DNA from 2 places in the Arthrobacter sp. Y3223065 genome. Region 1 is predicted to be linked to the other one. Evidence: riboswitches for the same ligand, from Rfam matches in the RefSeq annotation. Region 1 holds a riboswitch; the other holds the start of a gene.
The links. Region 1 has a riboswitch for S-adenosylmethionine ahead of AC5RUK_RS10505 (LLM class flavin-dependent oxidoreductase). Riboswitches for the same ligand answer to the same signal wherever they lie in the genome.

Region 1 (14,380 bases):
GTAGTGCTCGGCCATGTAGCCGCCGAGGAAGGCATCGACGCCGGCCACGCCGCCGTTGACCGCGAGGATGACGCCCATCAGAGTGCCGTAGGTGCGCGGGTTGGGCACGGCGGTGCGCAGCATGATGAGGCACAGCGGCACGGTGGGGCCGCTGGCGCCCTGGATGATCCGGCCCACGAAGAGCCACGTAACGTCCGGGGCCAGCGCTGCGATCACGGAGCCAGCGGCCGTCAGCAGCATCATCCCGACGAGGATCCGCTTGCGGCCGACAATATCGCTCAGCCGGGGCAGGAACAGGGAGAACAGCGCGGCTGTGGTGAAGAACCACGTCTGGGACAGGCCAATCGAGGCCTGGTCTGTCTGCAGTTCCTCCCCCATGGTGACCAGGGCGGGGCTGAGCATGGAGGCATTGAGCTGGAAGGCCACGCAGGCCGTCAGCAGGGCAACCATCAGGGCGGTGGTGCCGCCGCGGGTTGCCTTGGCTTCGTGGAGAACGGCGCTCATTTCGCTGCCATCCCGGAGTTCTGGGGCGCCGCGGAGGCGGGTGACGCCGTCGTTGTTGTGGTGGCGGCGGTTCCAATCTCTACCTCGCCGATCCGGACCAGCGCATCGGTTACCAGGTTCCAGAACTTGGTGCGGTCAAGGTCCACGGCCACAGAGGTGTGGCAGTCGGCCGGTGCGGGGGCGCGGAAGTCAGCGACGGTCATGCCGAGGGTCAGCTTGCCCTGCAGTTCGATGTCGATCGGGACCTTGCGGGTTGTCATCACCGTGGGGTCGATGACGTAGGCGACGGCGCACGGATCGTGGACCGGCGGGTAGTCGAAGCCCTGTGCGTCCTTGTAGGTTTGGGCGAAAAAATTCATCAGTTCGCGGACAAAGCGGGCCGGACCGGTGCCGACGGCTTCAATCTGCTCGACGACTTCGGGGGTGGCCAGCGCCTGGTGTGTGAGGTCCAGTCCCACCATGACCAGGGGCCACTTCTCGTTGAAGACGATGTGGGCGGCCTCGGGGTCGATCATGATGTTGAATTCGGCTACGGCGGACCAGTTGCCCACGTGGTAGCCGCCGCCCATCAGCACGACCTCCTTGACCCGCTCGACGATGCGCGGCTCCTTGCGGGCGGCCATCGCGATGTTGGTCAGGCCGCCGGTCGGGACCAGGGTTACGGCACCGGGTTCGTGCAGCATGATCGTGTCGATGATGAGATCAACGGCGTGGCGCGAGTCCAGTTGGATGGTGGACTCCGGCTGCGCGGGGCCGTCCATGCCGGACTCGCCGTGGATGTCCGGCGCCGTTTCGATGGTGCGCACCAGTGGGCGGTCGCAGCCGGCGGCGAACGGGACACCGGTGATGCCGGCGATCGTCCCCACGGCCAGAGCGTTCTTGGTGACCTTTGCCAGGGTCTGGTTGCCGACAACGGTGGTCACGGCGAGCAGTTCGATGTCCGGGTTGCCGTGGGCCAGGAGCAGCGCCACGGCGTCGTCGTGCCCCGGATCGCAGTCCAAGATGATCTTTTTCGGTCCGGGCGTCGCGGAAGTGGCGTCCATGTTTTTCTCTCCACGTCATCGGGGTCCGCCGCAGCGGGGATTCAGTCTCAGGAAGTGTGACACCCCTTTCCGGTTCACGTCAAACGCTTGACGTAAACATGCGTCAAGCGCTTGATGCCTTGTCTTGCTTGACCGTGCTTATCATGGGCTCATGGATTCCGCCCGCCCTCCCGTTCAGCACCCGCCGCGCGTCGGTGGGCGAGTGACCGCGGCGATGGTGGCGGCACGCGCCGGGGTCTCCACGGCGACGGTTTCCCTGGTGGCCAACGGCAAGACGCGCGGACGGGTGTCCGCGGACAACATCTCCCGGGTCAGCCAGGCCATCGCCGAACTCGGATACGTGGTGGACAGCGTGGGCAGTTCGCTGGCCAAGGGGGTCAGCTCCATTGTGGTTCTGGTGGCGCCGGACATTTCCAACCCGTTCTTCGCCAAAGTCGTTGCCGGCGTCCGGGAATCCCTCGGCGCGGACTTCCAACTGCTGCTCTCCGTCACCGAAGCCGGCGAATTTCCCCGCGCAGATGACATCCGCCGGCTCCTCGCCCTCCGCCCGGCAGGCCTGTTGGTGGATGCCCCCGATGCCGCGTTCCTCGAGGACCTCTCCGCCACGGGCCCCTTGGTGCTGCTCGACGCGCCCGGGCTGGAGGCTTATGCGCCGTCCGTCAACCTCGATGTGGCCCACGGCGCCCGCGAACTCGCGGCGCATCTGGCCGCCTCCGGCCACGAGCGGGTGGCGTACTTGGACAGCGTGACCGGCACAGCCACCTTCACCATTCGCCGGACGGCCTTCCTGGAGGAGGCGGCCGCGCGCGGGATGACCGTGGACCCGGCTCACCCGATCAGCACCACGATCGACGTCGGCGCGTCGGCCGAGGCTTTTGCCGCCGCCTGGCCCCAGTGGCGGCAGTCCGGTGTCACCGCCGTCGTCTGCGCCACCGATACCCACGCATACGGCGTGCTGCAGCAAGCGCGCGTTGCCGGCGTGCGGATCCCGGACGAACTCGCCGTCGCCGGCTTCGACGACCTGCCCTACTCCGCCACCAGCAACCCCGGCCTCACCAGCGTCCACCTTCCCGCCGCCCGCCTGGGCCTCAAGGGCGGCGAACAGCTGCGCGGCCTGATCGAAGGCCGCGACCTCGAGCAGCCCCAGCTCACCTTGGAGGCCTCGCTGATTGTGCGCGGCTCCACGGAGCGGATCGCCGCCAACTAACTAACGACGGCCGCGGTCCAGGCCGTTGCACGGCTACACCTTGCGCCAGTCGTGGCCGGTCACGGCCGCCCCGGCCTGCGGACCCATCTGCAGCATGCCGCCGTCTACCACCCACGACGCCCCGGTGACGTAGCCCGCTTCCGCGGACGCCAGGAAGGCGATCACGGCGGCGACCTCGCGGGCGTCGCCGGGCCGGGCCAGCGGGATGCCGGGGCGGTCGATGCGGTGCGGGTCTTCGTCCTCGTTGCCGGTCATGGCGGTGGCGATCTCCCCCGGCGCGACGGAGTTGACCGTGATGCCGTGCCGGCCGAGCTCCAGCGCCATGTTCTTCACCAGCCCGCCGAGGCCATGCTTGGCGGCGTCGTAGGGGGCGGCCCCGATCATCGGCTGGTGCTCGTGCACGCTGGTCACGGCGATGATCCGGCCGCCGCGACCGGCATTGGACATCCGCCGGGCTGCCCGCTGCATGCAGACAAACGCGCCGTCCAAGTCGGTGGCGACCACTCTCCGCCACGTCTCGTAGTCCAGCTCCAGGAACGGCTCCGAGGCGCCCGTGCCCGAGTTGTTGACGAACACGTCCAGCCCGCCGAGCTGCTCCGCGAGCGAATCGACCACGTCGCCGCAGCCGGGCAGGTCCGTGGTGTCCAATTGGACGACGGCGGCGCTGCGGCCGAGCGCGCGGACCTCCTTCGCTGTGTCCTCGGCTCCGTCCCGGTCCGAATGCCAGGTGATCCCGACATCCATGCCGGCACGGGCCAAGGCGACGGCGGTGGCCCGGCCGATGCCGGAGTCGGAACCGGTGACGATGGCTGTGCGGGGCGTGAACTGTTCCATGCGCCCTATTGTGGCGAAGAACCGGCCGCTTGCCAGCCCCTCGGGCCGCCGGGGACCGCTACGCGACGGTCATTTCACCCATCAGGTCCCAGTCTTCGCCCTCGACCTGCCGGCTGATGATCCGCGGCGTCTCCTGCAGGTACTGCGGCTGCTCCTGCATGGCCTTCTTGAAGTGGTCGCTCTTCACGTGTGCTTCGGCCGCGTCGTCCCGGAAGGCCTCCACCAGCACGTAGGTGTTGGCGTCGTCCACGCTGCGTGACCAGTCGAACCACAGGTTGCCCGGCTCGGCACGCGTTGCCTCGGTGAACTCGCGCACGAGTTCGGGGAAGCTGTCGGCGTACGCGTCCTTGACCTTGAACTTGACCACAATGAAAATCACGCAGCATCAGCCTTTCTTCTTTGGGATGTCTTTTCATCCTGTCATGCACCGCGCGGTCCGTCAGGTCAGGTGCGGCCAGGCAGGATTGGCCCAGCGTCAGTTGGCGTCGCTGCCCGGCCTGTCCGCCAGCCCGCCGGTGCCTGTCGACGGCCAGTCAGTTAGCGGCGCTGCCCGGCCTGTCCGCCCGCGAGCGCCTTGGCTGCTGCAATATAGCGCCGCGTGACCAGCCGCTGGGCGGCTTCCGCCACCGGCGCGCCTGTCCGGTAGAACCAGTTGGAATGCCGGCTGAACGCGAACACCTCGAAGACCACCCGCCCGTTCCCCTCCAGCACAGCAGCGAAGCCTTCTTCCCCCGACTCCGGATGCCCTGGCAGCGTGCCGTAGCCGAAGCCCGTCCGCGTTGGCGTCCGTTCAGTCCACACCACTCGGCACGGGATGGCGAGCCGCAGCGGACCGACTCCGAACCCACACACCACCTCCACGCCTTCGGCGGCCACCGGCTCCGTGGCATCGACCCGCAGCCCGGCCAGCCGATGCACTTCCCACCCCATCAGCCCTTCGGCGAGCCGGTGAAAAGCATCTTCCCCCACACCGACACCGACCCGATGGTCCACGACCCGGTATCCCGGCGGCGAGGTGCGTTCCCGACTCAGCCCCACGCCGTCGTACGTCAGCCGGGATCCGCCCAGGTCCTTGGCCTTCATCCTTCAGCCCTGCCGCGCATCTTCGCCCCTGGCCAGGCCCATCCAGCCCAGCATCTCGCGGTCGCGGCGCGGCAGCGATGCCACCACCAGATCGTAGGAATCCTCGATCATGTCGCGGAGCATGTCGTCGGGCAGCCCGCCGTCGCAGCGCACGCCGTTCCAGTGCGTTTTGTTCATGTGATAGGCACCCGTGATCTCCGGATGCGCCGCGCGCAGCTGCTGCGCCAGCACCGGTTCACACTTGAGGCTGATGCTCAGCTGCGGCGCCTGCAGGTCCGAGAGCGCGAACATCTTGGCGGCCCGTCCCGCCGCCCGGACCTTGAACACCGACGCCTCGGGGCCAAACGGGAAATCCTCGAACGCCCCGGGCAGGGACAGGCAGAATGCGCGCAGCGCGGTTGCGTCCATAGGCACGAGCCTACTGCTCCCTGCCCGCGCCGGTCACGGTTCTGCGGGAACCGCGGCGGCGCCCCTCGCCCGGGCCACCGTCCGGGGAGAACCAGGTGTACGCCCGCACCCCGTACCCCGCGCCCGCCGGGGAGACCCAGGTGCCTGCCCGTCCCGCACCCGTCCGCGTCACCGTTCGGGGAGAACCAGGTGTACGCCCGCGCCCGTGCCCCGCGCCCGCCCGAGTCCCCCCGGTGCGCGGCGGCAACTTCGGTGGCAGGATGGTTTCACAGTTGTTTCACGGGGAACGACGGCGGGGCTTCCGTGCCGCCGGCGGGTTTCGGAATGGGCCACGGCTTTGGAGAGGAGACCCATGGCAGACACCGGCAGGGAAGCGAAGCGGGCGGCCGGCAGGGCGAAGGACAAGACCGAGGACGCTGCCAATTCCAAGGTTTTCGAGCGGGTAGCGCGGTTTGGATACGTGGCCAGCGGCCTGCTGCACGTGCTGATTGGAGCAATCGCGCTCCGGCTCGCCTTCGGCGGAGGTGGCGAGGCGGACCAGACCGGGGCCGCCTCAAGCTTGGCACAGCGCCCGGGCGGAATGTTCCTGCTCTGGGCGGGCATGCTTGCCGCCGCGGCCTTGGCCTTGTGGCAGATTAGCGAAGCGGTGTTCGGCGGACGCGGCCGCCAGGCTAAGAAGAAATGGGGCTACCGGGCCAAGTGCGTGGGACTGGCCATCGCTTACACGGTGGTGGCGGTGTCGTTCGGCAGCTTCGCGCTGGGCTCCGGCGCCGACAGCAGCCAGAGCTCCCAGGATGCCAGCACCCGGCTGATGCAATGGCCCGGCGGTGTCGTTGTCCTGTTCCTGATTGGCGCTGTCATCATGGGCGCCGGCGTCTTCTACGTGTTCAAGGGCCTGAAGAAGAAGTTCCTGAGCGACCTTAAAAGGCTCCCCCGCGGCAGCACCGGCACCGCCGTGACGTGGCTCGGCGTCGTGGGCTATGTGGGCAAGGGGCTGGCACTGTTCGTGTTGGGGCTGCTGCTGGCGGTGGCCGCGGTGCAGCACGACCCGCAGGAGGTCAAGGGGCTGGACGGGGCGCTCAAGGCGCTGCGCGACCAGGCCTTTGGCCCGGCCGCCCTCGCCCTCGTCGCCGTTGGCCTGATTTGTTACGGCCTGTACATGGGCGCCCGGGCACGCTACGCCAAGATGTAGCGCGCCCGGGGCCTCTCGCGTGACCGGATCGCCGACCGTTGTTCAGCGGCGCCGGCGGTGGCAGCGCTGGCGGCGGCAGCGGCGGTGGCTCGTTGTGCGGCACTGGGATGGCCGGCCGCCGTCCCAGTGCCCGCATCGGCCCTACTCGGTGGAGACCGGCGTCAGCACGTCCTTGACCAGCGGATCCTCCGTGGTGTGCAGGTACTCCTCGAGCCGCGGATCCGAGAAGATCTCGATCAGTTTCTTGCTCTCCGCGCTGTCCTTGAACTGGGTGCCGATCACCAGGCGGGAGGCGAATGTCTTCGGGGCGGCAGGGAACAGGATGCCCTTGTCGCGGCCGATCTTGCCAGCGTCGAACTGGGAGACGTAGCCGATCGCGGCATCGACTGAGTCGAGCATCCGCGGCATCGCCAGCAGGTCGGCTTCCTTCAGCTCGAAGCCGCGCGGGTTGCCGGTAACGTCGCGGATCTTTGCTGTTCGCGGCTCCACCGCCGGATCCAGCTCCAGCAGTCCCTCGCGCTGCAGCAGCCACAGCGCCTGGCCCTGGTTGGCGGAGTCGTTGGGCAGCAGCAGCACGGCTCCGCGCGGCAGGTTTTCCACCGAGCCGTAGCGGGTTGAGTAGAGGCCGAAGCCCCACTGGTACAGCTCCACCGTCGGCGTCAGTTCCAACCCGTTGGCGTCGGCGGGCTGCTGCATGTACCACTGGTGCTCGAAGATGGTGGCGTGGAACTGCCCATCGGCCACCGCGCGGTTGGCCTGGACCGGATCCTGCAGGCCCACAGCCTCGATCTGAACGCCGTAGTCGGGGGCGATTTCCTCGGCGACGAACTTCAGGATCTTCTCCTCCCCCGCCATCGCCGGTTCAAAGTGGACTTTCAGCGGCGAGGTGACCTCGCTGCCGGATGCCGCGACAGCCGGCCGGGACTGCTGCTGCACCAGCAGCAGCCCCAGGACCAGTGCGACGACGGCGGCAAAGGCGGCAATGCTCCACGGCAGGGCTGTGGTCTGTTTGCGCAGGGTGAAGCCATGGTCGTGGCCGGACCCGGCGGAAGGGGTGCTCATGATGTGATGCTCCTGTTGATCAGTGGCTAGGGGCGCAGCAGCGCGCGGGAGATCCGGTCGCCGGCAAACTGCACCAGCTGCACCGTGATGATCAGGACAACGATGGTGGCCGCCATGACGTGGGTGTCGAACCGTTGGTAGCCGTAGGTGACGGCCAGATAGCCGATGCCGCCGGCGCCGATGGTCCCGGCAATGGCCGAGTATTCGATCATCGAAATGGTGTTGAGCGTGACCGCCGAAGTAAGGCCCGGCAGGGCCTCGCGCAGCTGCGTCTGCCGGATGATCTGCCCGGTGGAACTGCCTGTGACCAGCCCGACGGCCATGTTCTCGCGCGGCAGATCGTTGAGTGCGTTCTGCACCAGCCGGGCGAAGAACGGAATGCCGGCCAGTGTCATCGGGACCACGGCTGCCGCGATGCCGATGGTCGTTCCGGTTACCCACTTGGTCAGCGGGATGATGGCGGCCATCAGCACCAGGAACGGGAGCGAGCGGCCCATGTTGACGAGCCAGCTGAGCGTTCCGTGCAGGCGCGGCCGGGGGAACAGACCGCGGCTGTCCGTGTTGTACAGCAGCACGCCGGTGGCGCCGCCGACCAGGATCACCATGACCATAACGATGCCGACCATCGCCCAGGTCTCGCCGTAGGCCGGCAGCAGCAGCGCGGGCAGGTCCGCCCAGGGCGTGTCCAGCCCGACGGCGGCGGTTTCTGCGGGCCTCATGCGCGCACCTCGATTTTCTCGTTCCTTGCATATTCGTCCGCGTCCGTCGGCGGCGTTTCCGCCGCGGTATCGGCACGGTGGCGTGCCTCTGCGGTAAGGCCCAGTCCGGCCAAGTAGGCGCGGACCTCGGCCTCCGGGCGGCCGGCGAGACCGATTTCGAAGCGGCCCAGCACCGCTTCGCCATGGGCTTCCACCGAACCGCCGAGCAGCGCCACGCTCACGTCCAAGCCGGTGGACAGGCGGGTCATCCACTCCGGGTCCACCGGCCCGTGCCGGTACGAGACGGACAGCGCGTACTCGAAGGAGGCTGGCAGCGGGAGGGCGCGGATTGGCAGCAGTTGGCGGCCGGCGGCGGAGGCCGGATCGGCCACTAGGGCGCCGATCGGCCCGTATTCGGCGACGCGGCCGCCGGAGAGCACGGCCACCTGGTCGGCGACGCGGCGCACCACGTCCATCTCATGGGTGATCAGGATGACCGACAACCCCAGTTCGGTGCGCACGTCGTCCAGCAGGTCCAAGATCTGCTGGGTGGACTCCGGATCCAGGCCCGACGTCGATTCGTCGGAGAGCAAAATCCGGGGACGAAGTGCCAGCGCCCGGGCGATGCCGACCCGTTGCTTTTGGCCGCCGGACAGTTGGCCGGGGTAGGCGTTGGCCTTGTGCAGCAGGCCCACCCGGTCCAGCAGTTCGGCCACGCGGTCCTCCATCTGAGCGGGCACCACGCCGAGGTTGCGCAGCGGCAGCGCCACGTTCTCGGCCACCGTCATCCGGCGCAGCAGGGCCGAGTGTTGGAAGATCGTGCCGATGGCGCGGCGTTCGCCGCGCAATGCCTGCCCGGACAGGGCGGAGAGGTCGCGTCCGTCCACCAGCACCTGGCCGGAAGTCGGTTTCTCCAACAGGGAAATGCAGTGGGAGAGGGTAGTCTTGCCGGCGCCGGAAGGGCCGACGACGGCGGTGATCGCCCCCTGCTCGATGGTCAGGTCGATGCCCTTGAGCACCTCGACCGTCCCGTGTCGTGTGTCGTAGCTCTTGTGCAGATTGCGGATTTCAATCATTGCGGGCCGCCCGCGGCATAGCTTTTCATGCTGCTCCTGAAGGTCAGGGAGCCCCGGGCACAGCCGATCACGGCGCGCAGGCATGGTGCGGCCGGTTCCGGCCCGGCCCGGGTTCTCCATCGGTTCTGGCGTTAGCACCGTGCGGCAGTTGCCGAGGTTGCTGCGGCGTCATCGAGCCAGATCTCTCGGCCGCTCTGGATGGTTCTTGCCGACGGCGGTGCCCGCCCGCCCTTAAGGGCGGCGCACCGGCGTCGTTGTTTAGCTGGTTCTGCTGCTGCCTACGCTTAGTCGACCAGCGCGTTCTGCAGGCGGAAGCCGGCGGCGCGGTGGTTCTCCGGCAGCTTGTCGCCGCGGCCGAAGAGCTTGTTGCGCAGGGTCCCCGGCGCGTACTCCGTTGGGTAGGCGCCCAGCTTCTGCAGTTCCGGCACGACGTATTCCACGATGTCCTCGAAGGTGCCCGGGGTGATGGCGTAGGCCAGGTTGAACCCGTCCACGTCGGTCTCGTCGACCCACTCCACCAGCTTGGCGGCCACCTCCGCGCCGGAGCCGACGGTGATCGGGCCGAAGCCGCCGACGCCGACCCATTCGGCCAGCTGGCGGATGGTCCACGGCTTGCCGCTGTCGCCGGAAGCCTTCTGGAAGGTTTCCACCGAGGACTGGATGGCATTGGACTTCACGTTCCCGCCGATCACGTCGTCCGGGCCGTAGGTGGAGAGGTCAACGCCCATCCAGCCGGAGATCAGCGCCAGCGCGCCGTTGATGTCCGCGTAGGACTTGTAGTCCTCGAATTTGGCCTGCGCGGTGGCGGTGTCCGGTCCGGTCACCACGGTCTGCATCGCGTAGATGCGCACGTCGTAGCGGTCGCGGCCCGCCGCTTCCACGGCGTCGCGGATCTTCTTCACCGACGCCGCGAGCATCTCCTTGGTCGGGCAGGTCACGAACACCGCCTCGGCGTTCCCGGCGGCGAACTCGGTGCCGCGCTTGGAGGCCCCGGCCTGGAAGATGACCGGGGTGCGCTGCGGGCTCGGCTCGGTGATCGCGATGCCGGGAACCTTGAAGTACTTGCCCTCGTGCCGGATCTCGTGGACCTTGGCCGGGTCGGTGAAGACGCCGGTCTCGGCGTCCTTGACCACGGCGTCGTCCTCCCATGAGCCCTCGAGCAGCTTGTAGATGACCTCGAGGTATTCGTCCGCGTGGTTGTAGCGCTCGTCGTGCTCCAACTGGTCTTCCTGGCCCATGTTGCGCGCCGCCGAGGGCAGGTAACCGGTGACCACGTTCCAGCCGACCCGCCCGTTGGTCAGGTGGTCCAGCGTGGCCAGGCGGCGGGCGAACGGGTACGGGTGCTCGTAGGCGGTGCCGGCGGTGACGCCGAAGCCGAGGTTCTCGGTCACCGCGGCCATCGCGGAAACCAGCATGAACGGATCGTTCACCGGGACCTGCGTGCCGGCGCGCAGCGTGGTCTCGTTGGAGGACCCGAAGACGTCGTAGGTGCCAAGCACGTCGGCGATAAACAGGCCGTCGAACAGGCCCCTTTCCAGCACCTTGGCCAGGTGGGTCCAGTAGCCGATGGTGTTGTAGTTGGCGGACTTGTCCTGCGGGTGGCGCCACAGTCCGGGCGACTGGTGTCCCACGCAGTTCATTTCGAAGGCGTTGAAACGAATCTGGCGCCGGGGGTTGGGCTGCGGGTTGTTCACGGTCATGTCAGGCTCCTTTTCTGATGAGAAGAGCCCGCGCCGGCCCTCCGTTGGGCATGCGGCTGCCAACGGAAGACCAACGAGAGATCGAGCTTCTCCATCGGTCCTGGCGGTAGCACCTTCCTCAGGGAGGGGGTTGCTGCGGCGTCAACAAGCCAGGTCTCTCGGCCGCTCTGGATGGGTACCCCTCCATTGGACACCCAGGGCGTCCCGGAGGGAAATGTTCGCCGTCACGCGAGGTAAGAATTACGACGCCGGTGCGCCCTCCCGCCTCTTCGCCCCCGCTATTGCTCCGGCCGCGAAGCACAGCAGGATCAGGACGACGACGGCGACCGCCAGCGGGACGCTGTTGCCGACCAGGGTCGGAAGGTTCTGCAGGATCAGCCCCAGGATTCCCAGCAGCCCGATCAGTCCGAGGGCCGGGGCTACTGAGCGCTTCCAGTCCCGGAGGGGCGCACCGTTCCGGCGGAAAAAGACCAGGACGGCTGCGCTGGTCAACGTCATCAGCACCACGATTCCCAACGACGCGAAGCCCGCGAACCAGGTGTAGAACTGCATGATTGGATCCCAGTCGGCCAGGACGGCGGCCAGCAGGAACAGGGCTACCACCGTGTTGGCCGCTGCGGAGGCCAGATGCGGGGAGCGGTGCCGGCCGTGGGTGCCGGCCAACTTGGCCGGGAAGATGCCCTGCCCGGCGACTTGGAAAAAGTAGCGGGAACCGATGTTGTGCAAGGACAGGATGCAGGCGAAGAGGCTGGTCGCCAGCAGCAGTTGGATGATGTGGCTGCCGGCCGTGCCCAGATAGAGCGTTGTGGTCTCCGAGAGCAAGGTGCCCGGCGCGTCCGTGGCCTTTTGGACGACTCCCTCGTCGCCCCAGACGCTGATCAGCAGCCAGCTGGACAGCGCGTAGAAACCGCCCACCACCAGGAGTGCCACATAGGTGGCCCGCGGGATGGTCTTGTCCGGGTCGCGAGCCTCATCGCGGAAGACCGCCGTGGCCTCGAAGCCGATGAAGCTCAGGATGGCGAACAGCAGCGCGATGCCGGGTGCCCCCGACAGTACGGTGGACGGGGTGGCGAACCCGGTGGACAGGCCGCCGGCACCTCCCCCGTCAAAGATGATGAAGGCGTCCAGGATCAGCACGATCAGCACCTCGGCCACGAGCAGCACCGCCAGCACCTTGCCGGAGAGTTCGATATTGCGGTGTCCCAGCCAGGCGACGGCGGCCAGCGCGGTAGCCGCCCACACCCACCAGGGCAGTTCGGGGCCGCCGTAGGCACGGACCACTTCGTTAACGGCCGGGGCGAAGAGGCCGTAGACGCCCGCTTCCAGGGCGAGGTAGGAAAGCAGGGCCACGAAGGCCGCCCCCAGGCCCGCCCGGCGCCCCAGTCCCTTCTGCACGTAGCTGAAGAACGCGCCGGCCGTTGGCACATGCGGGGTCATGGTGGTGAAGCCGACGGCAAACAACAGCAGAATCGCCATGGCCAGCAGGTAGATGAAGGGCAGGCCGGCGCCGTTGCCGCTGGCAATGGCCAGCGGGACGGTTCCGCCGATGACGCCCAGCGGCGAGGCGGCGGCCAGCACGATGAGCACGATGCTGGCGACACCCAGCCGGCCGGAGAGCCGCGGAGCGCCGGCAGCGCCGGCCGCGGCTTCGGGAGCCGCGAGTGTTGGGTTTTTGGTGGCGACAGACATGGTGTGTGTTCTTCCTAGACGGCCGCGGAACGGACGGCGGGGTTGACTGGCGGGCGGCCGGCGTCGGCATTGGCCTCGCCGATGGTCCACACGAATGGGGGTTCCGTGGCGTTGACTTCCCAGTTGCCGACGATCCGGGACTTGTAAATGAAAGGGTTGTGCGTCGCCACGGTGCGGGCGTTGCGCCAGTGCCGGTCCAGCGCCTTGTCCGTGCTGGTGGAGGAAGCACCGAGCGCGTTGAAGAGGGCGCCCGCGGCGTCCGGAACCAGGGCGCTGAGCACTATCTGCGCCCGGCCCGATTCCAGTTCGACGTCGATGTTGGCCGACTTTTCGGCGTCGGCATCCAGGCGCCGAGCCTCGAAAGCCCTGTCCAGGCTGCGGGCCACACTCAGGGTCGTCGCCGTCGCGGCGTAGGATTTGGCGCTGATTTCGCCGACCACTTGCAGGACTTGCGCGTCGTGCCGGACCAGCGGGGCGTTTCCGTGGCCGAACACCCGCGTGCGGTCCCGCACGTTGTCCGCGGCGTCGGCGATGGCGGCCCGGGCGATGCCGGCCAGGGTGACCAGCAGGATGTGCTGGTAGAGCGCCGTCTGGTATGGGAAGCGGTCGGCGAAGGCTGAAACGTTAGCCGGATCCACAACCGCGTCGGTAAATACGGTGGTGCCGCTGCCGGTCAGCCGCTGGCCGAAACCGTCCCAGTCGTCAAAGGTTTCCACGCCCGGCGTCTTGGTGGAGATGATCACCGAGACATCGGAGCCGTCCTGGCGCTTGGCGGTGACATCGATCCAGTCGGCGAAGATGGTGCCGGTGGTGTAGAACTTGCGGCCGTTCAGCAGCAGCCTGCCGCCGGACTCGGACAGCACGGTGGCGGTTCCGCCGGCACCCGGTTCGGTCCAGGCGTTGCCGGCCAGCTCGCCGGAGGCGAAGCGCCGCAGCCAGGCGCTTCGGTCCGAGGTGCGGCCGTGGTGGTATAGGTTCTCCTCCACCAAGGCAATGTGCGATCGCAGCGCCTGCGGAATATTGCTGTCTGCGGTGCCCAGCTCGATCAGGAGTTGGGTGAACTCTTCCCAGTCCAGCCCGTCGCCTCCGAACTCGGCCGGAATCCGGGCGGCGCCGAAGCCGGCTTCCTTCAGCCAGCCGATCTGTTCATACGGCAGCTCCCGGGTGAGCTCGCGGCTCAACGCCCCGGCGGCGATGCGCGCGAAGATCGGACGGTACTTGGCGGCTGCGGCGTCGAAGGCCGTGGCGATGTCGTCAATAGTTTCAGTCATGCTGGTTCTCCTGGAGGTTCTGTCACGAGGGCGGAGTGATGGGGCCTGCGGTCGGCGGGCAATCGTGATCGGGCCCGCGGTCGGCGGGCAATCGTGATGGGCCCGCCGTAAGCGGGCAGTAACGGAATGGCAGCGTTAGGCGCGGCTCAGGTGTAGAGCGAAATCGGCTGGACGTCGCCGAGCAGGTAGTTGGCGCCGACCTCGACCTTCTTGTAGTCGACCGGGTCGTGCAGCGTGTGCGTGCGGATGTTGCGCCAGAAAATGTCCAGCCCAACCTCGGATTTCGCGGAGGACGAGCCGGTAGTCTCGAAGATACGGTTCGCCACGTCGACACCCACCTCGGTGGACACGACCTTGAGCCGCGCGATCTTGATCGCGATGTCCGCCCGGGATTCCGCGGTCAGCTGCGCGCCGACGGCGATGACCGCGTCGAACCTTGCATTCGTCCGATCTGCCAGGGCTTCCACCGCGGCAACCCGCGAAGCCAGCTCGCCGTAGACCCGCTGGGTCAGCGGATCCTGGGCATAGGTCTCCTTCGTGCTGAGGAACCAGGAGTTCCTGCGCGCCAGCGTGATCCGGCGTCCGCGGTCCAGCGCCCCCTGCGCGATGCCCA
Region 2 (14,380 bases), on a different contig from region 1:
TCCCGGTTGGTGATTGACGTGGCCCACCGCTGGTAGCCCTGAAGCGCTACAGGCAGGCCGGTGTCCGGCCCCGGCCCTCCGCTGACGACGGCGGTGCCCGCGTTCGGTGCATTCACGCACCTCGGGCGGGCACCGCCGTCGTTGTGTATTGCCTAGCCGGCAGCGGCTTCCAGGAACGCCTCGGCCAGCGGGCCGGCGGTTTCGGAGCCGAGCTCGCCGTCCTCCACGAACACCGCAATGGCCAGGTCCCCGTGGCCGGCGATGACCCAGGAGTGGGTCTGCGGCGGGTCCTGCGAGCCGTACTCTGCGGTGCCGGTCTTGCCAATGGCGGGTTTTCCGGGCAGGTCGGCCAAGTTCGTCAGGTAGCCGTCCACCACTGCCGAGCGCATCATGGTGCGCAACTGCTTGGCCTCCTCGGCGGTCAGCTCCGGTGCCTCCGGGAGCTCGGCCTTGGGGTCGTGCCCGTCCACCAGCGTGGGCACGACCGATCCGCCTTCCACCACGGCGGCCATTAACGTGGCCAGCGCCAGCGGGGACGTCTGCACCCGTGACTGGCCGATCAGCGAGGCCGCGTGCGCGGTCCCCTTGGTATCCTCGCGCGGCACGTGGCCCATGAAGGCCTCGATGCCGGGGTTTGCCTTCATGCCTATGCCCAGGGCGCCGGCGGCGTCCGCCAGCTGGTCCTGGGAGAGTTCTTGGTGCTCGGCGATGAACGCCGTGTTGCAGGAGTGGGCGATGGCCTCGGTCAAGGTGATCTCGCCGGTGAACGCCGCGGGATAGCTGTCCGCGTTCTCGAAGCTGCGGCCGTCCACCACGAGTTCCGGATCACAGGTGACGGCGGAGTCGGGTGTCATGCCGTTGCGCAGCAGGCCCAGTGCGGTGGCGATCTTAAAGGCGGAACCCGGGGCATACTGGCCCAGGAACGCCGTGTTGTAGCCTTCGCTGTCCGGTCCGTTCGCGGCCGCCAGGACGGCACCGGTCGACGGCCGCAGCGCGACGATCGAACTCGGCGAGTCGATGTCGGCCAGGATGTCTTCGGCCGCCGACTGCAGGTCCGGCACCAGCGTGGTTTTCACGTCCTCGCCGCCAACCGGATCTTGGCGGAACAGCTGGCGGGACGGAGCTTCGCCGCCTTCTTCGGCAGGCTGCCCGACCGCGGAGACCGTGACCCCCGGCGTGCCGGAGAGCTCGGTGTTGAAGGCTGCCTGCAAGCCGGACGAGCCGACGGTCTCGCCCGCCACCACCGTGCCTTTGGACTTCTCGATGTCCTCAGCCGTGGCCTCCCGCACCGATCCCAACACCGGCGCGGCGAACGTGCGGCTGGGCGCCAACGGGATCTGGTCATCCACCGACAGGAAACCGTCGATGTCCTTCAGCTTCTTCTGGTCCAGGTCGTCGAAGGCGTCCTCGCGCAGCGTGATGGCATCCACGAAAGCCTTCGGCCCGTAGGCGGCAACCTTTTCCACGTAACCGGCGGCGTCGATGTCCACCAGCTTGGCCAGCTCCCGCGCGGAGTCCTCGACGGCCGATTTGTCCAGGCCTGTCTTGTCGATGCCGACGATTTTGACCGGACGGTTCTTGACGATCGCCTTCCCCTCGGCGTCGAGGATCTGGCCGCGCTGCGGCTCCTCGGTAGACAGCACCAGCCGCTCGCCCTCGGCAAGCGAGGGCTCCAGGATTTGGGGCGTCCACCGGACCTGCCAGGCGTCCTCGGCGTAGTGCAGGTCCGCCCTCGTGGTGTAGCTCCAGCCCTGCTCCGCATCCGGCACCGGCCAGTCATAGGAAAGGGTGGCCCGGAAGAGGTTGGATTCGACCTCTTCGACGCCGGTCACGGTGACGTCGGGCTCCCACGGGCCCATGCCCTCGGTCAGCCCGGCCAGTTGTTCCTGCACCTGGGCGCCGGTGGCATCGGCGAAGGGTACCTTCGACACGTCGTTGGCCGCCAGCGCTTCCGCCAGCGCCTGGGCGGTCGGATCCGGCGACTCCCGCTCCGGAGCGCAGGCAGCCACCGCTACCGTCAGCAGCAGGGCCATGATGAGTGCAAGTGCGCGCCGAAGCAATTCTTCTCCCGGATCCGAGGGTGTCCTGTTAGAACCTATAAGCGGCCAGCAGCGATGTCGAGCCGGGCGGCGCGGGCCGGATGGTGCTTGAATGGGTTCGTCGGGACGTCGGCCCTGGAGCCGGCAAACAGGACAGTAAGGACACCATGACCGCATCCGCTCCCCCAGGTTCCCGCCGTGCCGCGGTGATCTGGAACCCGTCCAAAAAGTTCAACTTTGACCTGGTGGCGCTGGTCGAGGGCCTGTGCGCCGAAACCGGCTGGCAGCCGCCGCTCTGGCTCGAGACCACGCTCGAGGATCCGGGCGCCGGCCAGGCACACCAGGCGATGGAAGCAGGGGTCGACCTGGTGATCGCCGCCGGTGGCGACGGGACGGTGCGCCGGGTGGCCGGCCGCCTGGCGGCAACGGACATGCCGCTGGGCGTGATCCCTTTGGGCACCGGCAACCTGCTGGCCCGCAACCTGGACCTGCCTGTTGACGACCCGGAGACCGCTGCCGGCATCGCCCTGGCCGGCCGGGACCGGCGGATCGACGTCGTCCGGGCCACCGTGGACAAATCGGGCGGCGATTCCGTGTTCCTGGTCATGGCCGGTCTCGGCTTTGACGCTGCCGTCATCGGCGGCACCGACGACGGCCTCAAGGACCGTATTGGGTGGCTGGCGTACGTGGAAGCCGGCCTGCGCAACCTTCCGGGCAAGCCGGTCCGTGCCACGCTCACCATAGACGGCGGGAAGCCCATGACCTTGCGAATGCGCAGCGTGATGGGCGGCAACTGCGGCAAGATCCAGGGCGGATTCGAGATGTTCCCCGGCGCGCAGCTCGACGACGGCCTGCTGGACATCATGACCATCTCCCCGCGCGGCCGGCTGGGCTGGCTCGGCGTGCTGGCCGGGCTCGCCAAACGCGGCCGGAGCGTGGATCCCTCGGTTGACTACTATCAGTGCAAGCACGTGGAGATCCACGCCGGCAGGCCCCAGGAGATGCAGCTGGACGGCGACCATATCGGCATGGGTTCCCGTTTGATGATGCGCGTCGATCCCGGCGCACTCGTGGTGCGGGTGGCTGCGGAATAGAAGCATAACGACGCCGGTGCACGCTTCGGGGGTGCGGCTGCTCACATTGCCGACACAGTTCGGAACATATCTTGAGGTGCCCGTTGTTGTACGTGCTAGCGTTCAGCGTTTGCCGGTCACCCGCCGGTTGGCTTTTCGTCCCACACCACAAGGGGTTTTCCACCATGATTCGTCGTCGTTTGTCCGTCCTCGGTGCCGCCGCAGCAGCCGCTTTGGTGCTGGCCGGCTGCAGCACGTCCTCGCCGTCGGAGTCGGAGCCGGCGACCTCTGCCGCCGCGACCACGCTGCAGGAGATCCAGGACGCAGGCGTGATCACCGTGGGGACCGAGGGGACCTACCGTCCGTTCAGCTTCCACGAGAACGGCACCGGCGACCTGACCGGTTACGACGTCGAGATCGTCACCGCGGTGGCGGAAAAGCTCGGCGTCGACGTCCAGTTTGAAGAGACCCAGTGGGACGCCATCTTCGCAGGGCTGGAGGCGGGGCGTTTCGACGTGATCGCCAACCAGGTTTCGATCAACGAAGACCGCCTGGCCACCTACGACTTCTCGGATCCGTACACGGTCAGCACCGGCGTCGTCGTCGTGAAGTCGGACAACAACGACATTTCCTCGCTGGCGGATCTGGAGGGCAAAACCTCCGCCCAGTCGCTGACCAGCAACTTCTACAAACTGGCCAAGTCCGCCGGCGCCAAAGTTGAGGCCGTGGAGGGCTGGGCGCAGGCGGTTTCGCTGCTGGAGCAGGGCCGCGTGGACGCCACCGTCAACGACAAGCTGACCTACCTGGATTACCAGGCCACCAACAACAACCAGAACATCAAGGTAGCCGCCGAAACGGACGAGGAGACGCAGAGCGCCTTCGCCTTCCAGAAGGGCAGCGACGACCTGGTGGAGGCCTTTAACACGGCGCTGGAGGAGCTGCGCGCCGACGGCACGCTGGCGGAGATCTCCGAGAAGTACTTCGGCGCGGACGTCACCAAGTAGAGGGGTCTGGGTCTAAAGGGAGACGCTAACGTAACCGTATGGACATCGACTGGGAGCTCGTCGGCAATTCGCTCTGGCCTATCGTCCAGGGCGGGCTGACCGGCACCATCCCCCTCACTCTGGCCAGTTTCGCCATCGGCCTGGCGCTGGCGCTTGTCGTTGCCCTCATGCGGTTGAGCCGCAACCGGCTCCTGTCCGGCATTGCCCGCGCCTACGTGTCGGTGATCCGCGGCACCCCGCTGCTGGTCCAGCTGTTTGTGATCTTCTACGGCCTCCCGTCGATCGGCGTGGTGCTCGACCCGTGGCCGAGCGCGATCATCGCGTTCTCCCTGAACGTGGGCGGTTATGCGGCCGAAATCATCCGCGCCGCGATCCTGTCCGTTCCCAAGGGTCAGTGGGAAGCCGGCCACACCATCGGCATGGCCGGCACCACCACCCTGCGCAGGATCATCCTGCCGCAGGCTGCGCGCGTGTCGGTACCGCCGCTGTCCAATACCTTCATCTCGCTGGTCAAGGACACGTCCCTCGCCTCGCTGATCCTGGTGACCGAGGCGTTCCGTGCGGCGCAGGAGATTGCGGCGTTCAGCCAGGAGTTCATGCTGCTCTACATAGAGGCCGCGGTTGTCTACTGGGTGTTCTGCCTGGTCCTGTCAGCCGGGCAGTCCCGACTGGAGAAGAGGTTGGAACGCTATGTCGCCCACTGACGTCCCTGCCGCCCCCGCGCCGCAGCCCGGCGCCGCAGCCGGGCCCGTGCTCTCCGTGGAGGGGCTGCGCAAGTCCTTCGGCAGCAACCAGGTGCTCAAGTCCATCGACCTGTCCGTCCAGACGGGCGGGGTGCTGGCCCTGATCGGACCCTCCGGATCGGGCAAAACCACCGTGCTGCGGTGCCTGAACGGCTTGGAAACCCCCGACGGCGGCAGGGTCGCCTTTTCCGGCGGCCCAGCCGTGGACTTCGGTTCGCCGGTGAACCGGAAACAGATTGCCGCCCTGCGTGACCGCAGCGCCATGGTGTTCCAGCACTACAACCTGTTTCCGCACATGACCGTGCTGCAGAACATCATCGAGGGCCCGGTCCAGGTCCAGAAGCGGCCCAAGGCCGAAGCCGTGCGCGAGGCCAGGTCGTTGCTGGACCGCGTCGGGCTGTCCGGCAAGGAAGACCAGTACCCGCATCAGCTCTCCGGCGGGCAGCAGCAGCGGGTCGGCATTGTCCGGGCCCTGGCGCTCAAACCCTCGCTGCTGTTGTTCGACGAACCCACGTCGGCGCTGGATCCCGAGCTGGTGGGCGATGTGCTGCACGTCATCAAGGAACTGGCCGACGAAGGCTGGACCATGGCCCTGGTGACCCACGAGCTGGCCTTCGCCCGTGAGGTGGCCAGCGAAGTGGTGTTCATGGACGGCGGCGTGGTGGTGGAACGCGGGCACCCCGAACAGGTGCTGCGCGAACCGAAGGAAGAGCGCACCCGGCAGTTCGTCCACCGGCTGCTGAACCCGTTCTAACGCCACGCCCCATCCAAAATTCATCTGATGTCCATTGGGATGGCAGAATGTAAACTTCCATGCACCGTTCCGCATGGCAGGCTCGTTCCGGCCGGAAGCTTCCAACCCGCGTTTTCTCCTCTGCGGAAACCTCCGGCCACGAAAGGCAGAACCATGGCCACTTCCTTGGCTACCAAGTCCTTGACGGCACAGACGGCTTCCGAGGCGCACGATCTTCTCAATGCCGCGGTCGAAGAGTTGCAAGAGATCGCGGCCCTCGACGGCGACTGCGGCATCTTGGTCACGCGCACCGGCCCCGGACAGTTCACCGTGGAGTTGAGCGACGACGTGCCCTACGGCATCACCCAGGAATCCCATCTGTACTAAGCCGCTGGCGGGCCGGCCTTGTTTTGTGACGCCGGCAGGACCTCCGAAATGAAGCAACGGCCGGCCCCGGTGGGATAATTTCGCCCATGGCTCCAGCAATTGCGTACCAAGGTGAACCCGGCTCGAACTCCCATATGGCCTGCCTGGAAGTGCGCCCCGGTTGGGAAGCGGTGCCCTGTGCCAGCTTCGAGGACGCCTTCGCCGCCGTCACGGGCGGCGAGGCGGAACTGGCCATGATTCCCATCGACAATTCGATCGCCGGCCGGGTGGCGGACATCCACGCGCTGTTGCCCAAGACCACCCTGCAGATCGTCGAAGAGTTTTTCCTGCCCATCCGCTTCAGCCTGCTGGGCATACGCGGGGCCACGGTGGAGCAGGCCCGCGAAGTGCACAGCCACATCCACGCGCTGGGCCAGTGCCGTAAACTCATCCGCCGGCTCGGCCTGATTCCGGTGATCGCCGGCGACACCGCCGGCTCCGCACGCGAGGTCGCGGAGTGGAACGACCCGACCAAGGTCTCGCTGGCGCCGCCGATGGCCGCCGAGCTCTACGGCCTGGAAGTGTTCGCGGAAAAGGTCGAAGACGATCCGACGAACACCACCCGGTTCGTGGTGCTGGCCGACCGCCGGCCGGTCCCGTCCCGCGAGGAGCTGCCCGGTCCGGCCGTGACCAGCTTCGTCTTCCGGGTGCGGAACGTGCCGTCGGCGCTGTACAAGGCGCTGGGCGGATTCGCCACCAACGGCATCAACATGACCCGGCTGGAGAGCTACATGGTGGGCGGCGAGTTTGCCGCCACCATGTTCATGGTGGACGTCGAAGGCCACCCGGACGACCAGGCCATGGTCCACGCCTTCGAGGAACTGGACTTCTTCACCACGGAGATCCGCCTTCTGGGCGTCTATCCGGCGCATCCGTTCCGCCAACAGACCGTGCGCCCGGACGGCGTCGCCCGGTAGCAGTGGGGCAACAGCCGTCGGGCAGCCTCGAGTAAACCGCGGCATTTGACGAACTGTTACCGGCGTTTGACCCAGGCCCTTCCCCGCTCTTAGCGTGGAGACGAATCAAGAGCGCCAACTACACAGCCCTGGCTGGTTGGCCGGCAACCCTCTACCGTAGCGGGGTGCTCCAGGTGATGATTCGGCCCGCCGGGTATGTCGGCAGGCAAGTACGCGTATCCTCCCGCAGCAGCTCGGCAGCAGCGGATGCGCCCAAGCCCCAAGGACGCCATGTCGCTACACAATGACCTGACACCAAACACGTTGCGCTCCGCCTTCGGCCGCTTCCCCTCAGGAATCGCGGCGCTATGCGCGATCGTCGACGGCGAGCCCCAGGGCATCGTCGCCTCCTCGTTCACCGTCGGCGTCTCCCTCGAGCCGCCGCTGGTGATGTTCGCCGTGCAAAACACCTCCCGGACCTGGCCGGTGGTCCGCCGGGCCGACCGGATCGGCGTCTCGGTGCTCGGCACCGGGCACGACGGCGTCTGCCGCCAGATCGCGTCCAAGAACGGTGACCGCTTTGCCGGCCTCGGCCTGCACGGCACAGACGACGGCGCGCTGTTCCTGCACGACGCGGCGCTGTGGCTGGACTGCTCGGTGCACCAGGAGGTCCCGGCCGGGGACCACCACGTCGTGCTGCTGCAGGTGCACGGCCTGTCCACGCACGACGGCACCCACGAGCCCCTGGTCTTCCACGATTCCGGGTTCCGCCGGCTGGAACAGCCGGCCTTCGTCTAGGACGAACGTTACCGCGACGGCGGCAGCGGCCAGCTAGGGCAGAGGCCTGCCTCGGGCAGCCACCCACAGGGAGTACCACTCCTGGCGGGTCATCGCCGTTCCGACCGCCTCCGCCTGGGCACAGGCCCGGATCCGGTCCGGGCTGCTGGTACCGACGACCGGCCGGATGCCTGAGGGATGCCGCAGCAGCCAGCCCAGCACCACGGCTTCCGGCGGGCAGCCCTTGTCCCGGGCAAGTTCCGTGACCAGGGCAGTGGCCGAATGATCCGCCGGGAGTGAGGCGTCCGCCCGTGAGGAAGCATCCGTTGTCGCAGCCCCCTCTGCCGCCCGGACGTGATTCTGCGCGATCCCGTCGGCGGGCGTTCCCGCGCCGGCCGCCGCCCCGGCCAGGCCTGCCGCACGCCCGCTGTAGCGGCCCTGGGCCAGCGCGCCCCAGGCCTGCAGTTCCACCCCGTTGGCGGCGCAGTATTCCAAGGTGCCGTGCGGGAAGTTGGTGCCCGTCCCGTCCGGGTGGTTCACCAGCACGCCGGACTCCAGCCAGTCGCGTCGGTACAGGCTCATTTCCAGCTGGTTTACCGCCAGCGGCTCATCCAGCGCCGACTGCAGCCAGCGCATCTGGTCGCCGGACATGTTCGAGACACCAAGACGGCGGACCTTCCCGGCCATCCGGAGCTCGTTGAACGCCGCGGCGATCTCTTCGGCCGGCGCCAGCGGATCCGGCCGGTGGATCAGCAGCGTGTCCAGGTGATCGGTGTGCAGCCGGCGCAGGCTTTCGTCGGTGCGGGCCAGGATGGCTTCGCGCGAGGAGTCGTATTGCCCGACCAGGCCGGGTATCGGCAGCCGGATACCGTATTTGCCCTGCAACCTGATCGAATCGCGCAGCTCGGGACGTTCCGCCAGCACCCGCCCGAACGCAGCCTCGGCCTTGCCGTGGGCGTAGATGTCGGCGTGGTCGAACGTCGTGATCCCTGCCTCCAGTGCCGCAGCGACGGCCGCGTGCGCGGCCGCAACGTCAGCCGCTTCCAGCGGCCCGCTCCCCCAGCCGCCGCCCAAACCCATGCACCCGAAAATGAGCCGGGATCCGGCGTCGTCCATTGGTAGTTCCCCCTTCGCTGGGCAGGTTCCCAGCGTACGACGGCGGTGCCCCGGAAGCAGCGGGAGGGTGCCGCCACACGTTGCCCGTGCCCCAGGAGCATTCCGATCTGGACGAAGCAACGGCGCCTACCAATGCGCCGTACCCACCCCGAACCGCCTTGCGAGGCTGTCTCCTACGAGGGATGCGCGGTGCCGATGACCTGATCGTTTCGTTCCAAATTGTTTAATGTGCTCCTTCGGGTTAGGTTAGCCTCACCTTTTTACACGCGGCCTCGCCGCTTCCTCCAGGAGTACCTTTTATGCACCGACCCAAGCTTCTTGCTGGCTGCGTCGCCTTCGCCGTGCCCATGTTGGCCATCTCCGGCTGCGGCGTATTGGGAATAGGTAAAGCGCCCGCCGATCTGCAGATCTATTCCGCGCGGCACTATGACCTGGAGGGGGCTTTCGCCCAGTTCACCGATGAAACCGGAATCTCCGTTGAGTTCATCACCGGTGACGACGCGGAGCTGCTTGAGCGGGTTAAGGCTGAGGGAAGCGATACCCCGGCTGACGTGTTCATGACCGTGGACGCCGGAAACCTCTGGAATGCAGCGCGTCAGGACGTGCTGGCGCCGATCCGCTCGGAAAAGCTGGAGGAGGCGGTCCCGAAGGACCTGCGCGACCCCGAGGGGCAGTGGTTCGGACTGGCCATGAGAGCCAGAACCATCACCTACAACCCGGAAAATGTCGATCCCTCGGAATTTGACGCGCAGGACAGCTACGCGGGCTTGGCCGATCCACAGTGGAAGGGCCGGCTCTGCATGCGCGATGCGACCTCGTCCTACACCCAGTCCCTGGTCGCCAGCCTCATCGATCTTCACGGGCGGGCCAAGGCCCTGGAAATCGTCCAGGGTTGGGTGGCCAACGACGTGGAGATCATGAGCAACGACGTCCTCCTGCTCGAAGCCATCGACGCCGGGGCCTGCGACGTGGGAATCAACAACCACTACTACCTGGCCCGCACCCTGGAGAAGGACCCCGATCTGTCCGTCGACCTGTTCTGGGCCAGCCAGGAGGGGGCGGGCGCGCACGTAAACATTTCCGGTGCCGGGGTCGTGGCTGATTCAGATAATGCGGCGGAGGCCCAGCGGCTCATTGAGTGGCTGGCCACCACGGGACAGAACGCGTTCGTGGACGCCAACCACGAGTTTCCCGTCAACCCGTCGGTCAAACCTGAGCCGGTGATAGCTGCCTTCGGAGACTTCAACCGCATGCCGTTGAACGCCGAAGCCTACGGTGATCTCAACGCCGAGGCTACCGCGGTACTTGCCGAGGCCGGCTACAAGTGAGTGAATCAGCCGTTCTGGCTGATGCAGGGGTTCCCGGACAGCACCGGCGCCCTTTGACCGGACACGGCCGCCGGCTGTGGTCGGCGGTCGTGTTGGTCACTGCGGCGCTGGTGGCTACGCCCGTCGTCGCCGTGGTCCTGGACGGACTGGGGGGCCTGACCAACGGCACCCTGCCGCGCGACCTGGGCGGGATGGTCCTGACCACCCTTTTGCTGATGGCAGGAGTCGGGGCGGGCACGCTGCTGATCGGCGGGGGGCTGGCGTGGCTGGTCACCGCCTACGATTTTCCGCTCCGAAACGTGCTTCTGTGGGCCCTGGTGCTGCCGCTGGCCATGCCTGCCTACATCCTGGGCTTTGTGTTCCTCTCCACCTTCGACGTCGGCGGCCCGGTGCAAGAGATGCTGCGGGCAGTACTCGGCCCGGGTGCATGGCTGCCCCAGGTGCGGTCCCTGCCCGGGGCCGTCATTGTCATGTCCCTGACTCTCTACCCGTACGTCTACCTCCTGGCGCGGGCCGCGCTCGTTGAACAGAGCGCGGCCACATACGATGCCGCCCGCACCCTGGGTGCCAGCCGCACCCGCACGTTTTGGCGGGTGCTGGCGCCGATGGCCAGGCCATCGCTTGCCGCCGCCCTGGCACTGGTGATGATGGAAACCCTGACGGACTTTGCAACCGTTCAGTACTTCAATGTGCAGACCGTGTCCGTGGGCGTCTACCTTGTCTGGAAGGGCAGCTTCGACTTCCATGCGGCCACCCAACTCTCGGTGTTGGTGCTGCTGTTCGCAGTCGCGGTGCTTGCCGGGGAACGCCTGCTTCGGGGACGCTCGCGTTTCCACCAGAAAGGCGGACGGGGCGAGGGCCTGCAGGCCCGGCGGCTCACCGGCTGGGCCGGATGGCTGGCGGCGCTCGGGGGCTTGGGCGTGCTGGGGGCCGGCTTCATCCTTCCGGTTGCCCAACTGCTCGTATGGGCCGCCGGGGAGACCCTCGGCCGTGCCGGGCCCTTGCTGGACCCCCGGTTCCTGGAGTACCTGTTGAACAGCATGGCCGTCGCCGCGATCGCCGCACTGCTGTGCGCCGCACTGGCCCTTACCATCGGGCACAGTTTGCGCCTCGGCGGAGGTGCCGTGGTGGCCGGGGCCGCGCAGGTGACTACGTTCGGCTACGCGGTCCCCGGTGCGGTGATCGGAATCGGCGTGCTGATCGCGTTCGCACGGTTCGATGAGATGCTCGAGTGGGCCGGTGTTCCAGGTGGCACGGGGCTGCTGGTTACCGGTTCGGTGGCGGGCATCCTCTTCGCTTATGTAGTGCGTTTCCTGGCGCCCGCCCATCAGGCGGTAGACGCGAGCTTCTCCAAAATCCCGCCCGCGTTGACTTCCTCTGCGATGAGTCTTGGAGCCACGCCGACAAGGCTATTGGCCCGCGTGCATCTGCCCCTGGCCCGCCGGGGCGCAGCTGTAGCGATGGTCCTGGTGGCAATCGACGCTGTTAAGGAGCTGCCCATCGTGCTTCTCTTGCGGCCGTTCGGGTTCACCACGGTTTCTGTTTGGGTATACGAGCTGGCCCGGGAGAACTTCTGGGAGAAGGCTGCGCTGCCCGCACTGGGTATTGTTGCGGTGGCCGTTATCCCGGTCTATTTGCTGTTTCGCCGGACAGCCGGCTTCCGGACGGGGGCGGTGGGCCATGACCGGTGATCCAAGGAACAAGCCGCGCACCCCGGCCTTGGAACTCAGCGGCGTAGGCCGGCGCTACGGCTCCGTCGCAGCAGCCGCGGGGCTCGACCTTCGGGTTGGCGCCGGGGAGCTGGTGACCGTTGTCGGCCCATCGGGATGCGGAAAGTCGACCATGCTCAGGCTCATCGCCGGACTGGAGCGTCCCGACACCGGAACGATCAGCATCGCAGGCGAGATCGTCGCGGACCGCCGACGGTTCCAGGAACCGGAACGCCGCCGGGTGGGGCTGGTGTTCCAAGACCATGCTCTGTTCCCGAACCTGACCGTGCAGAAGAACGTCGCCTTCGGACTGGGCCGGTTGCCTGCTGTGGAACGGCAGAAGCGGGTCGCCGAGGTGCTTGAACTGGTGCACCTTGGCCATTTGGCCGCCCGCTATCCGCACGAGTTGTCCGGAGGAGAACAGCAGCGGGTCTCGCTGGCCCGTGCTCTGGCCCCCCGCCCCGCCGTCGTCCTGCTGGACGAACCGTTCTCCAGCCTGGATGAGACTCTTCGAGGGCGGGTACGAACGGATATTGTCGCGGTGCTTCAGGAGACCGGAACCACGGGACTGCTGGTGACCCACGACCAGACAGAAGCACTTTCGGTAGGCAACAGGGTAGTGGTCATGCGGGACGGGGCCATTGAACAGATCGACACACCGGAGAACGTCTTCGAACAGCCGGCCACACGCTTTGTGGCCTCCTTCATGGGCGACGCGGATTTTCTTCCCGCGAATGTCCACGACGGGTTGCTCACCTGCGAAATCGGGGTTGTCTCCACGGTGCCGGGGTGGGCGAACTGCGATGTAGACGTTGACGTGGTGCTGCGGCCGCATGAAGTGGCGCTCTCGCCGGACCCTGGCGCGCAGGCCAAGGTGGTCTCCCTGGAGTACAGGGGAGCTTTTGTGCTCCACCACATCCGCCTGCCCTCCGGCCGCATGCTGCGGTCCTGGCAGCCGCACCAGGTGCGCTATGGGCCAGGCACCCCCGTCAGCGTGACCGTCACAGCCGGGACCTCACCGACCCTGTTGGTTGGCGACGAGGCCGTCACCGCGCCGCCCCCTGGTACTGCCGGTACCGTCCCGATAGCCACCACATCGAGGTAATTCCCTTGCCCAATGCAATGCCAACCATGCCGCTGGAGACGGCACCGTCTGTCGACTTCGCCGCGGAACTCGCGCGCTTCGCCGACAGTCCTGCCGTGGTGTCGGATGACGCTACGCTCAGCTACCGGCAGCTGGCGGACCGCGTGGAGGCGGTCGCTGGCCGGCTTGGTCCGGAACGGCGGCTGGTGCTGCTGGCGGCGTCCAACGACGTCGATTCCCTCGTGGCCTACCTGGCTGCGCTGTCCGGGGGGCATCCGCTGATTCTGGTGCCGGGAGACAAGCCCTCCGCCGTGGGATCTATCAGGGACGCGTTCGATCCAGACGTCGTCATGGAAGCCGGCGCCGGGAACGGGGAACCGAGGATACTGGAGATGCGTCCGGTCACCAGACACCAGCTGCATCCGGACCTTGCCCTCCTGCTGAGCACATCCGGTTCCACCGGTTCCCCAAAGCTCGTGCGGCTCTCGCATTCGAACCTGCAGGCCAACGCGGAAGCCATTGCAGAATACCTGGGCATAGGCCCCATGGACCGGGCCGTCACGACCCTGCCGATGTCGTACTGCTACGGGCTCTCAGTGATCAACAGCCACCTGCTCACCGGCGCTTCAGTAGTGCTCACCGACCTCTCCGTAGTGGACCCCTGCTTTTGGGACCTGTTCAGCAGCAACGAGGCAACGACGTTCGCCGCTGTGCCGTACACCTTCGAGCTCCTGGAACGCGTGGGGTTCTCCGACATGGAGCTGCCGCACCTGCGCTACGTGACGCAGGCGGGGGGACGCTTGGCCCCCGAGCTAGTCCGGCGGTACGCCGAGCTAGGCCGGGAACAGGGCTGGGAACTGTTCGTCATGTACGGCCAGACCGAAGCCACGGCAAGGATGGCCTATCTCCCTCCGCGGCTGGCCGCAGAAAACCCTTCCCGCATCGGGGTACCTGTGCCCGGGGGCAGTTTTCGGATTGACCCGGTGGACGGACTCGATGACGGCGAACTGGTATACACGGGTCCCAACGTCATGCTCGGTTACGCCGAAAACCCGGCTGATCTGGCAGCAGGCCGCACAGTTAGCGAGCTGCGCACCGGCGATCTTGCGCGCAGGCATCCCGACGGACTGTATGAGGTTGTGGGACGGCGGAGCAGATTCATCAAGATCGCCGGGCTGCGCATCGACCTTGGCAGGGTGGAACAGGTCCTGGCAGACCTGGGTGTGCAGGCCACGAGTGCCGGCACCGATGAGCACCTTGTGGTCGCCGTCCAAGGCGACCACGACCCCGGCCTCCTCAGAAAGGTGCTGGCCCGGGACATGGGTATTCCGCGCTCCGCCCTGAAGATATATGCCATGGACCAGCTTCCACGGCTAGGCAACGGAAAGCCGGATTATCGGGCCGTGCTGGCCCTCGCCGAGCCCGCCCCGATCCCGCGGAAACATGCGCCTT

Region 2: another riboswitch for S-adenosylmethionine. It lies ahead of AC5RUK_RS04960 (flavin reductase family protein); the one in region 1 lies ahead of AC5RUK_RS10505 (LLM class flavin-dependent oxidoreductase).

What each region holds. Positions count from the first base shown of each region.
Region 1 covers NZ_JBNHGC010000003.1:402,296-416,675, forward strand. The annotation lists gene uriT (uridine transporter UriT) at 1-504, opposite strand, end outside; gene uriH (uridine-preferring nucleoside hydrolase UriH) at 501-1,547, opposite strand; gene AC5RUK_RS10460 (LacI family DNA-binding transcriptional regulator) at 1,762-2,754, shown strand; gene AC5RUK_RS10465 (SDR family oxidoreductase) at 2,788-3,588, opposite strand; gene AC5RUK_RS10470 (putative quinol monooxygenase) at 3,647-3,967, opposite strand; gene AC5RUK_RS10475 (DUF1990 domain-containing protein) at 4,126-4,671, opposite strand; gene AC5RUK_RS10480 (MmcQ/YjbR family DNA-binding protein) at 4,675-5,079, opposite strand; gene AC5RUK_RS10485 (DUF1206 domain-containing protein) at 5,432-6,271, shown strand; gene AC5RUK_RS10490 (MetQ/NlpA family ABC transporter substrate-binding protein) at 6,413-7,333, opposite strand; gene AC5RUK_RS10495 (methionine ABC transporter permease) at 7,360-8,052, opposite strand; gene AC5RUK_RS10500 (methionine ABC transporter ATP-binding protein) at 8,049-9,107, opposite strand; SAM riboswitch class I at 9,221-9,312, opposite strand; gene AC5RUK_RS10505 (LLM class flavin-dependent oxidoreductase) at 9,392-10,807, opposite strand; SAM riboswitch class I at 10,896-10,985, opposite strand; gene AC5RUK_RS10510 (APC family permease) at 11,048-12,496, opposite strand; gene AC5RUK_RS10515 (acyl-CoA dehydrogenase family protein) at 12,511-13,767, opposite strand; gene AC5RUK_RS10520 (acyl-CoA dehydrogenase family protein) at 13,914-14,380, opposite strand, start outside.
Region 2 covers NZ_JBNHGC010000002.1:12,911-27,290, reverse strand. The annotation lists gene AC5RUK_RS05000 (AMIN-like domain-containing (lipo)protein) at 1-36, shown strand, start outside; gene AC5RUK_RS04995 (penicillin-binding transpeptidase domain-containing protein) at 153-2,033, opposite strand; gene AC5RUK_RS04990 (diacylglycerol/lipid kinase family protein) at 2,207-3,133, shown strand; gene AC5RUK_RS04985 (amino acid ABC transporter substrate-binding protein) at 3,298-4,116, shown strand; gene AC5RUK_RS04980 (amino acid ABC transporter permease) at 4,161-4,820, shown strand; gene AC5RUK_RS04975 (amino acid ABC transporter ATP-binding protein) at 4,807-5,613, shown strand; gene AC5RUK_RS04970 (hypothetical protein) at 5,767-5,979, shown strand; gene AC5RUK_RS04965 (prephenate dehydratase) at 6,066-6,935, shown strand; SAM riboswitch class IV at 7,039-7,153, shown strand; gene AC5RUK_RS04960 (flavin reductase family protein) at 7,206-7,712, shown strand; gene AC5RUK_RS04955 (aldo/keto reductase) at 7,746-8,807, opposite strand; gene AC5RUK_RS04950 (extracellular solute-binding protein) at 9,107-10,135, shown strand; gene AC5RUK_RS04945 (ABC transporter permease) at 10,132-11,826, shown strand; gene AC5RUK_RS04940 (ABC transporter ATP-binding protein) at 11,816-12,949, shown strand; gene AC5RUK_RS04935 (AMP-binding protein) at 12,976-14,380, shown strand, end outside.